DNA from 2 places in the Thermorhabdus hydrogeniformans genome. Region 2 is predicted to be linked to the other one. Evidence: a T-box and tRNA genes for the amino acid it is inferred to sense, from the RefSeq annotation. Region 2 holds a T-box; the other holds one or more tRNA genes.
What was found. A T-box is a leader RNA that pairs with one kind of tRNA and senses whether it is charged. The one in region 2 lies ahead of ileS (isoleucine--tRNA ligase), so its partner is inferred to be a tRNA-Ile.

Region 1 (6,167 bases), on a different contig from region 2:
AAACACCCCTCAGAGGTCTTAAAGGAAAACCAGGAAGTCGAGGTGAAGGTTTTAAAGGTCGACAGGGAACGCGGGAGAATTTCTCTGGGATTAAAGCAGGTTATGCCCGACCCATGGGATAATGTGGATGAAAGATACAAAGTGGGCTCTGTTGTTGAAGGCAAGGTGGTCAATCTCGTAAACTTTGGCGCTTTTGTGGAAGTGGAACCTGGAATTGAAGGCCTGGTGCATATCTCTCAAATCTCAAGAGAACGTATACCCACGCCGGCGGATAAGCTCAAGGTGGGGGATACTGTAAGAGTAAAAATAATGGACATCAATTCCAAAGACAGGAAGATGAGCCTTAGCATAAAAGAGGCCCTGAACGAAAAGGAAGAGGAGCCCGACGTTTACGAGGTGCCAAAGGAAAACGGCATCACCATAGGAGAAATGGTGGGAGACGTTTTTGACAAAAAGCAAGAAAAATAGGGGGCGCATACCCCCTATTTTTTAATGGGGAGAGCTGCCATGAACCTTTTGAGAAAAAGAAGAAAAATGGATCACATTAAATTCAGTTTATTGCTGGAAAGAAGATTAAAGCGAAACTATTTCAGCGATATCACAATTGTACACAATTGTTTGACAGAAGTCGATTTGGATGAAATCGACATATCCACGGATTTACAGGGAATAAAACTCGACAACCCCATTATAATCAACGCCATTACCGGAGGTTTTTGCGGAGCAGAAGTCATTAATCGGGAACTGGCCAAAATTGCAAAGAAGCATAATTTGGCCATGGCGGTGGGTTCGCAAAAGATAGCCGTTGACGATGCAGAAAGCCGAAGGAGCTTTAAAATTGTGCGGGAAGTTTATCCCGAAGGAATAATTTTCGCAAACATCGGTTCCGACGCATCGGTGGAAGATGCCGTCAAGGCTGTAGAAATGATAAAAGCCGACGGCTTGCAGATTCATTTAAACAGCCCCCAGGAAATCATCATGCGAGAGGGACGGAAAAATTTTAAGGGCACGCTGGAAAACATAAAGAATATAATAAATCATATCAGCGTGCCTGTGATTGTGAAAGAAGTGGGCTTCGGGATAGCAGGAGAGGAGGCTCAAAAACTGGTGGACATCGGCGTGAGAATTATCGATGTAGCCGGGGCTGGCGGCACCAATTTTATAGCCATTGAAAACAGGAGAAATAAAAATTTTGCAGTAAAAGAACTTGAAAACTGGGGAATTCCTACCCCCGTATGTCTAGTAGAGGTTATCAAAAGGGTGGGGAGTAAAGCCGACGTCATTTCGTCTGGGGGACTCAGGACCGGCCTGGATGCGGCAAAGTCTCTGGCTTTGGGTGCCAAGGCGGTGGCTTACGCTGGAACGTTTTTATATAAACTATTAAAAGAAGGGCCTGCGGCGTTAAAGGAACATATATCGCAAATTAAAAGGGAGATTAAATATGCCATGGCCATGGCCGGAGCAAGGAATTTAAAAGAATTAAGTCAGCGGCCGGTAATAATCGAAGGAAAAACATATAATTGGTTAAAACAGAGAGGTATTATCATTTAATCAAGAGAAAAGAATGTCCTTAACTAAAAATCAATGTTTTTTCTATAATCTATTGACAAACTGCGATAATCTGCTACAATTTAATTTGATTGAATTTCAAAATGAGGGGGTATTGATGGAGAAATGAAAGCTTTGGGCCGTCATATACTGGCTGAAATTTATGATTGTGATCCAAATGTCTTAAACGACAGGGAATTGATTGAAGAAATTCTTGTCAAAGCAGCACTGGAAGCCGGCGCGGAAGTTCGAGAGGTTGCATTTCATAAATTCAGTCCCCAGGGTGTAAGCGGGGTGGTGGTAATTTCAGAATCTCACCTTGCCATCCATACCTGGCCCGAACTGGGATATGCAGCCGTCGACGTGTTTACCTGCGGCGAAAGGGTCAACCCATGGGACGCGTGCAATTATATATCCGAGAGGTTTAATGCCAAGCATATGACAGCTTCTGAAGTCAAGAGAGGTATTTTTGAAAAACCCGTGAAGGTAGTTAACTTTTAAAGGAAGGGGATTTTTTTGAGTTTTAAAAAATCCGTTGCGTATGAATACGTTTAGCGGGAAAAATGCGTGAACTGAAAGTCGCGCATTTTTCTATTTTTACTGCATAAAAAGTTTTAATCTGGTTATATTAAAATAGTGAAGACCCCCTTTACATTTAGCCCCCATGATACACAAAAGTACGTGTATCATGGATTTTTTTATTTTTCCTCCGTGCCGCGGGTTTCGTTGCCGCCTCCCTCTGGTGGTCTGAGTATTTCCAGTGGAATCATTTTTATATTATGTTATAATTATCCTTAATAGGATAGCTCTGAATAAGTAGAGGGGGTTTTTTTATTTGGAGGGCTATGCGGAATTTACAATTCAGATTAAAAAGCTGACGAATATTGACCTCAATTATTATAAGGAAAAACAGATGAGAAGACGGATCGAATCCCTGATTAAGAGAAACGGCCTTGACGATTACGTTGCGTACCTTAAGCTTTTAAAAGAAAGTCAAAAACATTTAAGGGAATTTCTAGAGTATATAACCATAAACGTATCGGAATTTTTCCGAAATCCCTCACAGTGGCAGGTTCTTGAACAATATATCCTGCCAAACATAATATCCAGAAAAAAAAAGGTGAAAATATGGAGCTCAGCTTGCGCTGCCGGGGAAGAACCCTATTCTCTGGCACTATTGGCCGAGAAGATGGGTGTGATGGATAGAGTATACATTCTGGCTACAGACATAGATGACAGAGCTTTGGAGCATGCGAAAAGAGGGGAATACGTTCGAAAAAGCCTGACGAATGTACCGGAAGAAATGATGAAAAAGTATTTTACAAAAAATGGCGAAATTTTTGCCATTAAGGATGAAATTAAGAAAGAAGTCGATTTTAAGCATTTGAACCTGCTTGAAGACGAATTTCCGTCTCAATGTGATTTGATTTTATGCAGGAATGTAATGATATATTTTACCGAAGATGCCAAGGATAAGTTATATAAAAAATTTTATAACGCTTTAACCGACAGTGGAATTTTATTTGTCGGAAGTACTGAACAAATTATAATGCCACAAAAATACGGGTTTACGAGCATAAAAAACTTTTTCTATCAGAAACAAAAAAGCGGATCGGATTAAAGTGAAAAGGGGGGGTTAAGTTGGCTAAGGAGTACTCTGTTATGTCGGCCGGCGTCATGGTGTTACAAAATCAAAAAACCGCTCTTTAAAAAAGCGGTTTTTTGATTGCAAAATAAACCAACTGTAATCAAAATTGGAGCAAACCCGAAAAACGGAAATAATAAAAAGGCTTGAAAGCCTTCAAAATTCTATGGTGGGCCATGTAGGCTTCGAACCCACGACACCCTGATTAAGAGTCAGGTGCTCTACCAGCTGAGCTAATGGCCCACATATATATGGTGGAGAGAGGTGGATTCGAACCACCGAAGGCATCGCCAGCAGATTTACAGTCTGCCCCCTTTGGCCAGCTCGGGAATCTCTCCACAATTTTTTGATGCCTGGAGCCGACGATGGGACTCGAACCCGCAACCTGCTGATTACAAGTCAGCTGCTCTGCCAATTGAGCTACGTCGGCAAAACTGGTGGGCCCACTAGGACTCGAACCTAGAACCAACCGGTTATGAGCCGGTTGCTCTAACCAATTGAGCTATGGGCCCGAACGCAATTATTAGTATATAATAAAAAGGATTTTTCGTCAAGTCCACGCTTCTAAAAAATTTTTTCCGAAAATATTTTAACCTCTAGAGGGAAATATAATTTTAGAGATTGAAGGAAACTTTGTTAACGTGTAGAAATATACAATTAAAGGAAAGGGGGATTAACTTGAGGTTGACCGAAACACTGAAAAAAGTCTTGGAACCCGCAGCGCCTTCGGGCGGCGAATTCCGGCTAAATCAAACCGTTAAGGATATTTTCCGCATTTACTGCGACCGGGTAGAAGAGGACAGGCTTGGCAATGTGATAGGGCTAAAAAAAGGTTTAAAAGGCGAATTTAAGGTGATGCTTGCGGCACATATGGACGAAATAGGCCTCATGGTTAAGCAGATCGACGACAAAGGCTTTATTAGGTTTGCTTTTGTCGGAGGCGTAGATCAGAGGATATTGCCGGCCCAGGAGGTTGTTATTCACGGCAGACAAGAGATAAAAGGCATAATCGGCAACAAACCTCCGCATATTCAGGAACCGGAAGAGAGAAAAAAGTCTATTAAATCGGAAGACATGTTCATAGATACGGGCCTTCCGGCAGATGAGGTCAAAAAACTGGTGAGAGTGGGAGATTTTATAACACTTAAGCGAAAACCGCTGGAATTGCTCAACGACACTTTTTCTTCCAGCGCCCTGGACGACCGGGCCGGAATAGCAGCGATTATTGTGGTTTTGCAAGAGTTAAATCGACTAAGTTTCAGTGCGGATGTATACGCCGTGGCCACCGTGCAGGAAGAGGTAGGCTTGAGGGGGGCGATAGTCAGCAGTTTCAGCATATACCCTCATATAGGGGTGGCCATAGACGTGTGCCACGCAAACATGCCGGATGTACCTGAGGAAGAGACTCAAAAACTCGGCAGAGGTCCCGTTCTGGCTCTCGGCCCCAATATCCATCCAAAGCTTTTTCACAGACTGAAGGAACTGGCTGATGACTACAAAATTCCGTATCAGATAGACCCGGAGCCATCTTCAACGGGGACTGACGCCTGGGCTATGCAAATTACAAGAGAAGGGATTCCCACGGCTCTTGTGTCAATTCCCCTTCGGTATATGCATACCACCGTGGAAACTCTCGCCCTGGATGACATTAAAATGGCGGGCAGGCTGCTGGCGCTGTTCATTTCTTCTATCGATGATAATTTCGTGGGGGGGTTGGCATGTTATTAAAAGAACTTTCAGAGGCTTTTGGGGTCTCGGGCGCCGAAGACGAGGTTCGAAACATATTGAAGCGAGAGATGAGGGGTCTCGGGAATATCAGGACCGATGCCCTGGGAAATTTATTTGTTGAAAAAAACGGCAAAATATCCAGCCCCAAAATAATGCTCTCGGCGCATATGGACGAAGTGGGTCTAATGATCAAGTCCATTGACAAAAACGGATGGTTAAAATTCAACACCGTTGGCGGTATTGATGACAGGGTGCTGGTGTCAAAATCGGTTATAGTCGGACCTCACAGGATAAGAGGTGTAATAGGCGCAAAAGCCATTCACCTCCAGGAGCCAAAAGAAAGGGAAGTAGCGTTAAAATCAAAAAACCTCTATATCGACATCGGCGCCAGGGACAGAGAAGATGCCGAAAAAAAAGTTAAAATAGGGGATTTTGCCGCTTTTGATACGGAATTTGAGGAATTCGGCGAAAATCATATCAAGGCGAAAGCCCTGGATGACAGGGTAGGATGTTACGTCATTTGTGAGGTTTTAAAAAAGCGGTATGATATATGCATAACGGGAGCTTTTACCGTACAGGAGGAGATAGGTTTAAGGGGTTCTGCCGTGGCCGCCTATGCCGTAAACCCGGATATGGCCATAGTGGTGGAAGGTACTTTCGCGTCCGACGTGCCGGACACCAAAGAAGAAGGTTACTGCACCACCGTCGGCAAAGGCCCCGCCCTGACGGTTATGGATATGACTTATATTGCCGACAGGAAATTATTAGACAGGGCATTGAAGATAGCCGAAAAAAAGGGCATACCGTGCCAGTTAAAGCGGACGACCTTCGGCGGGACCGATGGGGGTCGAATCCAGACCACGGGGGAAGGGATCCCCACCCTTGTAATATCGGTACCCTGCAGGTACATTCACTCACCTGTAAGTGTTGCCAGTCTTGATGATATAAAACACACTGTTGAACTGGTGGATGCCTTAATTTTAGATATACAGGAAAGGGGATTGAATTGAGATGAAGGAGCTAATAATGGAACTCACCCGGGCATTCGGGCCTTCCGGCAGCGAGGATGTAATCCGGGATGCGATAATAAATAAAATAAAGCCTTATGCCGACTATGTAAAAGTAGATAAACTCGGGAATATCGTTGCGCAAAAGGGCGGCGACGGAGAAAGGTTGATGCTGGCGGCCCACATGGATGAAATAGGGGTTATTGTGACAAACATAGATGAAAGGGGGTTTTTGAGAT
Region 2 (6,167 bases):
TGGAATATATGAAAAAGGCGGGGGGTATAGGCTACAATCTTGTATTTACTTCACTGCATCTGCCCGAAGTCGATTATGGGAAAACACTGGATGGTTTTAAAGAAATTTCAAAAACGGCAAGAGAGAGTGGCATGGAATTAATAGCGGACATATCCCCGGCGACCATGAGAATTTTTGGCGCCACATGCATGGATTTAAAGCCTTTTTCGGAATTTGGAATAAGTTTTTTGCGAGCAGATTACGGTTTTAGCCCGGACGAACTATCGATTATGACCCGCAATGAATACGGCATAAATATTCAGATAAACGCCAGCACCATTGCGAAAAACCTGCTTGATACATTAAAAGAATCGGGTGCCGATTTTGGCAGGATTTCGGCATGTCATAATTTTTACCCGAGACCGGAGACGGGCCTGTCCTACAGGGCTTTTGTTGAAAAAACCCTGCTTTGTAAGGAATACAATATGACGGTATTTGCATTTATACCCTCCAGAAAAGGAAGAAGGGGTCCCATCTATGAAGGCCTGCCCACTCTGGAAATGCACAGAGACATTGACTCTGAAATTGCGGCAAAGCATCTGCTGTATACGGGGGTAATTGACGGGGTTATATTCGGTGACGCTTATGCGTCGGAACGTGAACTGATACAGGTTGTTTCCATAGATCCGGATGTGATCGAGTTAAGCATAGAGCTGCATCCCGGTATCACCCAGCAAGAAAGAAACATTGTATTTCTTCCGCACCATACGAATCGCCTCGATGCCCCCGACTGCCTCATAAGATCGGAAGAGTCAAGGGGTTATGCAGGGATAGGTGAAAAGATAAAACCGAACAACACCGCCGAAAGAAAAGCTTACAGCGTGACCATTGATAACGAGGATTACAAAAGATATTCCGGTGAACTTCAGATTGTATTAAAAGACCTGCCTGCGGATAAAAGGGTGAATGTTGCAGGCAGAATCCCGGAAGACGAGCATATTTTAGCGCACCAAATAAAACCCGGAAAAAAATTCAGATTCAGGGAAGGAATGAAACAATGAACCTGGCAAAATTAATTACCGAAGAGCGTAATCCGGAAACCATGGACATTGACATACTGGATACCGTAAACATGTTAAAAAAAATTAACGATGAGGATAAAAAAGTGGCTTTTGCGGTGGAAAAAGAGATACCCCGTATCGCTGAAGCGGTTGACGGAATAGCGCTGAGGCTCGGGCAGGGAGGCAGGCTCTTTTACATCGGAGCCGGGACCAGCGGAAGGCTCGGAATACTGGATGCATCGGAATGTCCTCCCACATACGGCGTAAATCCGGAGATGGTGCAGGGTATAATTGCCGGTGGAGATGCCGCCATAAGAAGGTCTATAGAAGGAGCGGAAGACGACTTTGAAGCCGGAGTAAGGGATTTGCGGGAAAAAAACCTCGGTTCGAGGGACGCCGTGGTGGGCCTTGCGGCCAGCGGCAGGACGCCGTATGTACTGGGGGCCCTGAAATATGCAAAAGAAGTAGGAGCTCTCTGCATCGGCCTATGCTGCACCACAAAAAGCCCTATGGAGGAATATGCCGATATCATGATTACCCCCATCGTCGGGCCGGAGGTTATCACGGGGTCCACCCGCATGAAAGCCGGCACGGCTCAGAAACTGGTGCTGAACATGATCTCCACCGGAGTGATGATCAAGCTGGGCAAGGTATACAGCAATTTGATGGTCGATGTCCAGGCGAATAATATGAAGCTCATGGAGCGGGCAAAAAGAATAGTAAAAACAGTGACCAATGCGCCGGAGGAGCTGATAGAAAAGACGCTAAATGAGACAGGTTACAACGTAAAACTTGCCATTATTATTTTGCTTACAGACCTTAATAAGACCGATGCCGCAATACTGCTGGAACATAGTCGGGGCCATATAAGAAAGGCTTTGCAGGAACTTGAAAAGACAAGGAAGTTTGAGTGTAATAGGGGTGTCAATTCGAAAAAGCCCTAGAAGCACAGGAATGAAATATTAAAAGATACAAAAATGTTGAAGCTCCTTGTCATTTTGCCGGCATTATACCACTAACAGCTTTTATTTACAAAAAACTGCGAATATGTTATTAGGAAATCAACTATTTCCATGATTTGGGATGAAAGGCGCATGGACATAAGATCGGCAGAAAAAGAATATAAAACTTTGCTTGAGAGTGAACTGGAAAGAATTACAGCAGAGTTAAAGCAACTTGGGACGGAAAAAATACTGCTCTTCGGGTGGAGAAAAGTGTGGAAAGTGGTCTATACTAGACGGCTATTATATTCCTACAAGATATCCCAAACGGCCTGCCGGATAGTATCCACTCAAAGGTATACAATAGGAAAATAGCGTCGGAGGCTGTGGATTTGGCCGAGGATGCGGTTAATACTGTCGATGAAATAATGAAAGATTTAGGGAAAGAAAAACTGTAATATAAGGGGGTTAAAAGCCCCCTTATAAGGTCTCTTGCCATAATACAGAGATTTATGGTAGTATATAATAAATGCAAAATGTAAGCGATGAATGAGCGAGTAGCTGCCCGGGGTTACAACAAAGAGAGCGGTCCGGCCGGTGTAAGGGCCGCAGCACCAGGGGAGGCGAATTACACTCAGGAGTTGCCGCATATCTGGCGGTTGCCGCCCGTTAAGCGGCCCAGAGGCATCGTGTGATGCGAATTAAGGTGGTACCACGGGCCCCCCCGTCCTTAAAAGACCGGGGGCTTTTATTTTTAGCCTATCTTTAATCCATAATCATATCTGGATACGCAAGACAGAAGAGGAGGCGCGAGGCATGAAAAATGTATACGACATATTGAAAGAAAGAGGATTTATAGAACAGGCCACCCATGAAGAAGAAATCAGAGACCTCCTGGGCAGAGAAAGGGTAGTTTTTTATATCGGATTTGACCCCACCGCCGACAGCCTGCACGCGGGTCATCTTCTCCAGATGATTGCCATGGCCCACATGCAGAAAGCCGGTCATATACCCATTGTCCTACTGGGTGGAGGGACCGCCATGGTAGGAGACCCCTCCGGGAGGACTGAAATGCGCAGGATGCTGACTCAGGAGCAGATTCAAAGCAACGCTGAAAGATTTAAAAAACAGTTTGAAAAGCTCATCGACTTTTCCGACGGTAAAGCATTTATGGTAAACAATGCCGACTGGCTTTTAAAATTAAACTATGTTACCTTTTTGCGCGAAATCGGCAGGCATTTTAGCGTCAACAGGATGTTAACCGCCGAATGCTACAGGCAGCGCATGGAGACGGGGCTGACTTTCCTTGAATTCAATTATATGCTCATGCAGTCATACGATTTCCTGCAGCTTTACCGGAAATACGGGTGCAGGCTGCAGATGGGCGGCAATGATCAGTGGTCAAATATCATAGGCGGCGTTGAACTGGTGAGGAAGGTGGAAGGCGTCACAGTATACGGACTCACACTTACCCTCCTGACCACCAGCGAAGGCAAAAAAATGGGCAAAACCGAAGCCGGGGCCATCTGGCTTGATCCTGAAAAGACATCCCCCTATGATTTTTACCAGTACTGGAGAAACGTTGACGACAGGGATGTGGAAAAATGCCTGTCCCTTCTAACCTTCCTGCCCATGGAAGAAGTGAGGCGTTTGGGTTCGCTGGAGGGCGCCGAAATAAACAGGGCAAAGGAAATCCTGGCTTTCGCGCTTACAAAAATGATTCACGGTGAAGAGGAAGCCAAAAAAGCCGAAGCGTCGGCAAGGGCCCTTTTCTACGACGGTTCCGACCTGTCTTCGGTTCCTTCCACCACCATAACCTTACAGGAACTTGGTGAGGGAATAGGGATACTGGAACTTTTGATGATGACCGGCTTAACATCTTCGAAAAGCGAGGGCAGGAGACTAATTCAACAGGGGGGCATTTACGTAAAGGACGCGCGCGTGGATGATATTGACCTCAAGATATCTGAGCGGGATTTTGACGACGATAAAAAACTTATAATAAGGAAGGGGAAAAAGGTGTACCACCTGGTGAGACTGCAATAAAATTGTCATGAATTACGACCTAAACAAAAAACATTGCATAGACAACTAGGCGGTTATCCCGAACGTAATCGCAGAATGCCTGGTTATTGCAATGTAAGTGACTCGCATTGACAATGAATACAAAATACGATAATATTAATTAACAGAGCATATTATAATCCCGAGTATATTATAATTATAATTAAGATATTTTTCAAAAGCGATGACGGGGACAGTAGGTTGCCGGGAGGCCGGCAGCGAGCCGGGGAGGGTGGAAGCCCGGCGGCAAACGGCATCTGAAGATCGCCCCGGAGTGCGGTGCCCAAACGGAAGGAGTAGGTGCCGACGGCAGGAGCCGTTATCAAAATGAGTAGATGCGGAGCCTTTTTTGTCAGGGCTTTATCGGGCGCAGCATTTTTTTGGGAAGGGGACATATTTGTTTGAGGTCTTTCTTCCCCTCACCGATATAGGCTGCTGGAAGGCTTCCGGTCTATTAGGGTGGTAACGCGGGAGAAATCTCGCCCCTTTGGGGGCGGGGTTTTTTATTTGTCGGATGTCCGGAGTAGATTTTTGACTTGTTCAGGAGGTATGCAATGTTTAAAAAGGTAGAGCCAACAATGAACTTTGTTCCCATTGAAGAGAACATTCTGGATTTCTGGAAAAGAGAAAAAATATTTGAAAAGAGCATTGAGAACAGGAAAGACGCCCCGGATTACGTCTTTTACGAGGGCCCCCCGACGGCCAACGGCATGCCTCACGCCGGCCATGTGCTGACAAGGGTGGTAAAGGACCTGATACCCCGCTACAAGACAATGCTGGGCTACAAGGTGGACAGGAAAGCCGGGTGGGACACCCACGGGTTGCCGGTGGAACTGGAAGTTGAAAAACAGCTGGGCATCAGCGGCAAGCCGCAGATAGAAGAGTACGGTGTGGAGGATTTTATCAAAAAGTGCAAGAACAGCGTCTTTACCTACGAGCAGGAATGGCGCAAAATGACGGAGCGGGTGGGCTTCTGGATTGACATGGATCATCCCTACGTCACCTACCACAACACCTACATCGAATCGGTATGGTGGGCGCTGAAGAAGATATGGGAAAAAGGCCTTTTATACAAAGGTCACAAAGTGGTGCCCTACTGCCCCCGCTGCGGCACGTCCCTTTCCAGCCACGAGGTGGCCCAGGGCTACGAAGAGGTGGAAGACCCGTCGGTATTTGTAAAATTCCCGGTGGTCGGTGAAGAAAATACCTACCTGCTGGCATGGACTACCACTCCATGGACACTGCCGTCCAACGTGGCCCTGGCGGTAAAAGCCGATTACAACTACGTCAAGGTAGAGAACAACGGCGAAAAACTCATCCTGGCCGAGGGCAGGCTGCAGGTCCTGGATGGGGAATACACCGTTCTTGAAAGCTTCCCCGGCGAAAAACTGGCTGGTATGAAATATAAGCCTGTATTTCCCTTCTTTGAAAAGGAAAAAGACAGGGCTTTTTATGTGGTGACCGCCGATTTCGTAACCCTAGACGAAGGCACCGGCATAGTCCACACCGCTCCGGCGTTCGGAGAGGACGATTCCCGGGTTGGGCAGAAATACGGGTTACCGGTGCTGCAGCCGGTTGATGCCCAGGGCAGGTTTACCAGCGAGGTGGAGCCGTGGGCGGGCATGTTTGTGAAAGACGCCGACAGGGGCATTATCAAGGACTTGAAGCAGAGGGGCCTTCTGTATAAATCACAGAAATACCTGCACAGCTACCCGTTCTGCTGGCGCTGCGACACACCGCTTCTTTACTACGGCCGCAGCAGCTGGTTCATAAAGACAACGGCCATCCGGGATAGACTTCTTGAGATTAATAAAGAGATTGGATGGCGCCCTGAGCATATCAGGGATGGGCGCTTCGGGAACTTCCTTGAAAACGTGATTGACTGGTGCCTGAGCCGCGAGCGCTACTGGGGGACCCCGCTGAACATCTGGATTTGTCAGGAATGCGGGCGCGAGCACGCGGTGGGAAGCCTGAAAGAGCTCAAGGAGATGAGCAAAAATCCCGTAGGCGATATAGAACTGCACAAGCCCTATGTGGACGAAGTGGTGCTGAAGTGCCCCGGGTGCGGTGGCGATATGAAGCGCGTGCCGGAGGTTATAGACTGCTGGTTTGATTCAGGCTC

Region 1: it has a tRNA-Ile gene. The T-box ahead of ileS (isoleucine--tRNA ligase) is inferred to sense a tRNA for this amino acid. The anticodon was not compared.

The regions. Positions count from the first base shown of each region.
Region 1 is NZ_JBJYKD010000002.1:13,543-19,709, reverse strand. It holds gene ACKX14_RS01035 (bifunctional 4-hydroxy-3-methylbut-2-enyl diphosphate reductase/30S ribosomal protein S1) at 1-468, shown strand, start outside; gene fni (type 2 isopentenyl-diphosphate Delta-isomerase) at 508-1,551, shown strand; gene speD (adenosylmethionine decarboxylase) at 1,675-2,049, shown strand; gene ACKX14_RS01020 (CheR family methyltransferase) at 2,384-3,169, shown strand; tRNA gene ACKX14_RS01015 (tRNA-Lys) at 3,361-3,436, opposite strand; tRNA gene ACKX14_RS01010 (tRNA-Tyr) at 3,446-3,531, opposite strand; tRNA gene ACKX14_RS01005 (tRNA-Thr) at 3,548-3,623, opposite strand; tRNA gene ACKX14_RS01000 (tRNA-Ile) at 3,629-3,705, opposite strand; gene ACKX14_RS00995 (M42 family metallopeptidase) at 3,872-4,921, shown strand; gene ACKX14_RS00990 (M42 family metallopeptidase) at 4,912-5,931, shown strand; gene ACKX14_RS00985 (M42 family metallopeptidase) at 5,933-6,167, shown strand, end outside.
Region 2 is NZ_JBJYKD010000014.1:21,220-27,386, forward strand. It holds gene ACKX14_RS08570 (DUF871 domain-containing protein) at 1-1,040, shown strand, start outside; gene murQ (N-acetylmuramic acid 6-phosphate etherase) at 1,037-1,984, shown strand; gene ACKX14_RS08580 (hypothetical protein) at 2,135-2,356, shown strand; gene tyrS (tyrosine--tRNA ligase) at 2,798-4,027, shown strand; T-box leader at 4,221-4,535, shown strand; gene ileS (isoleucine--tRNA ligase) at 4,600-6,167, shown strand, end outside.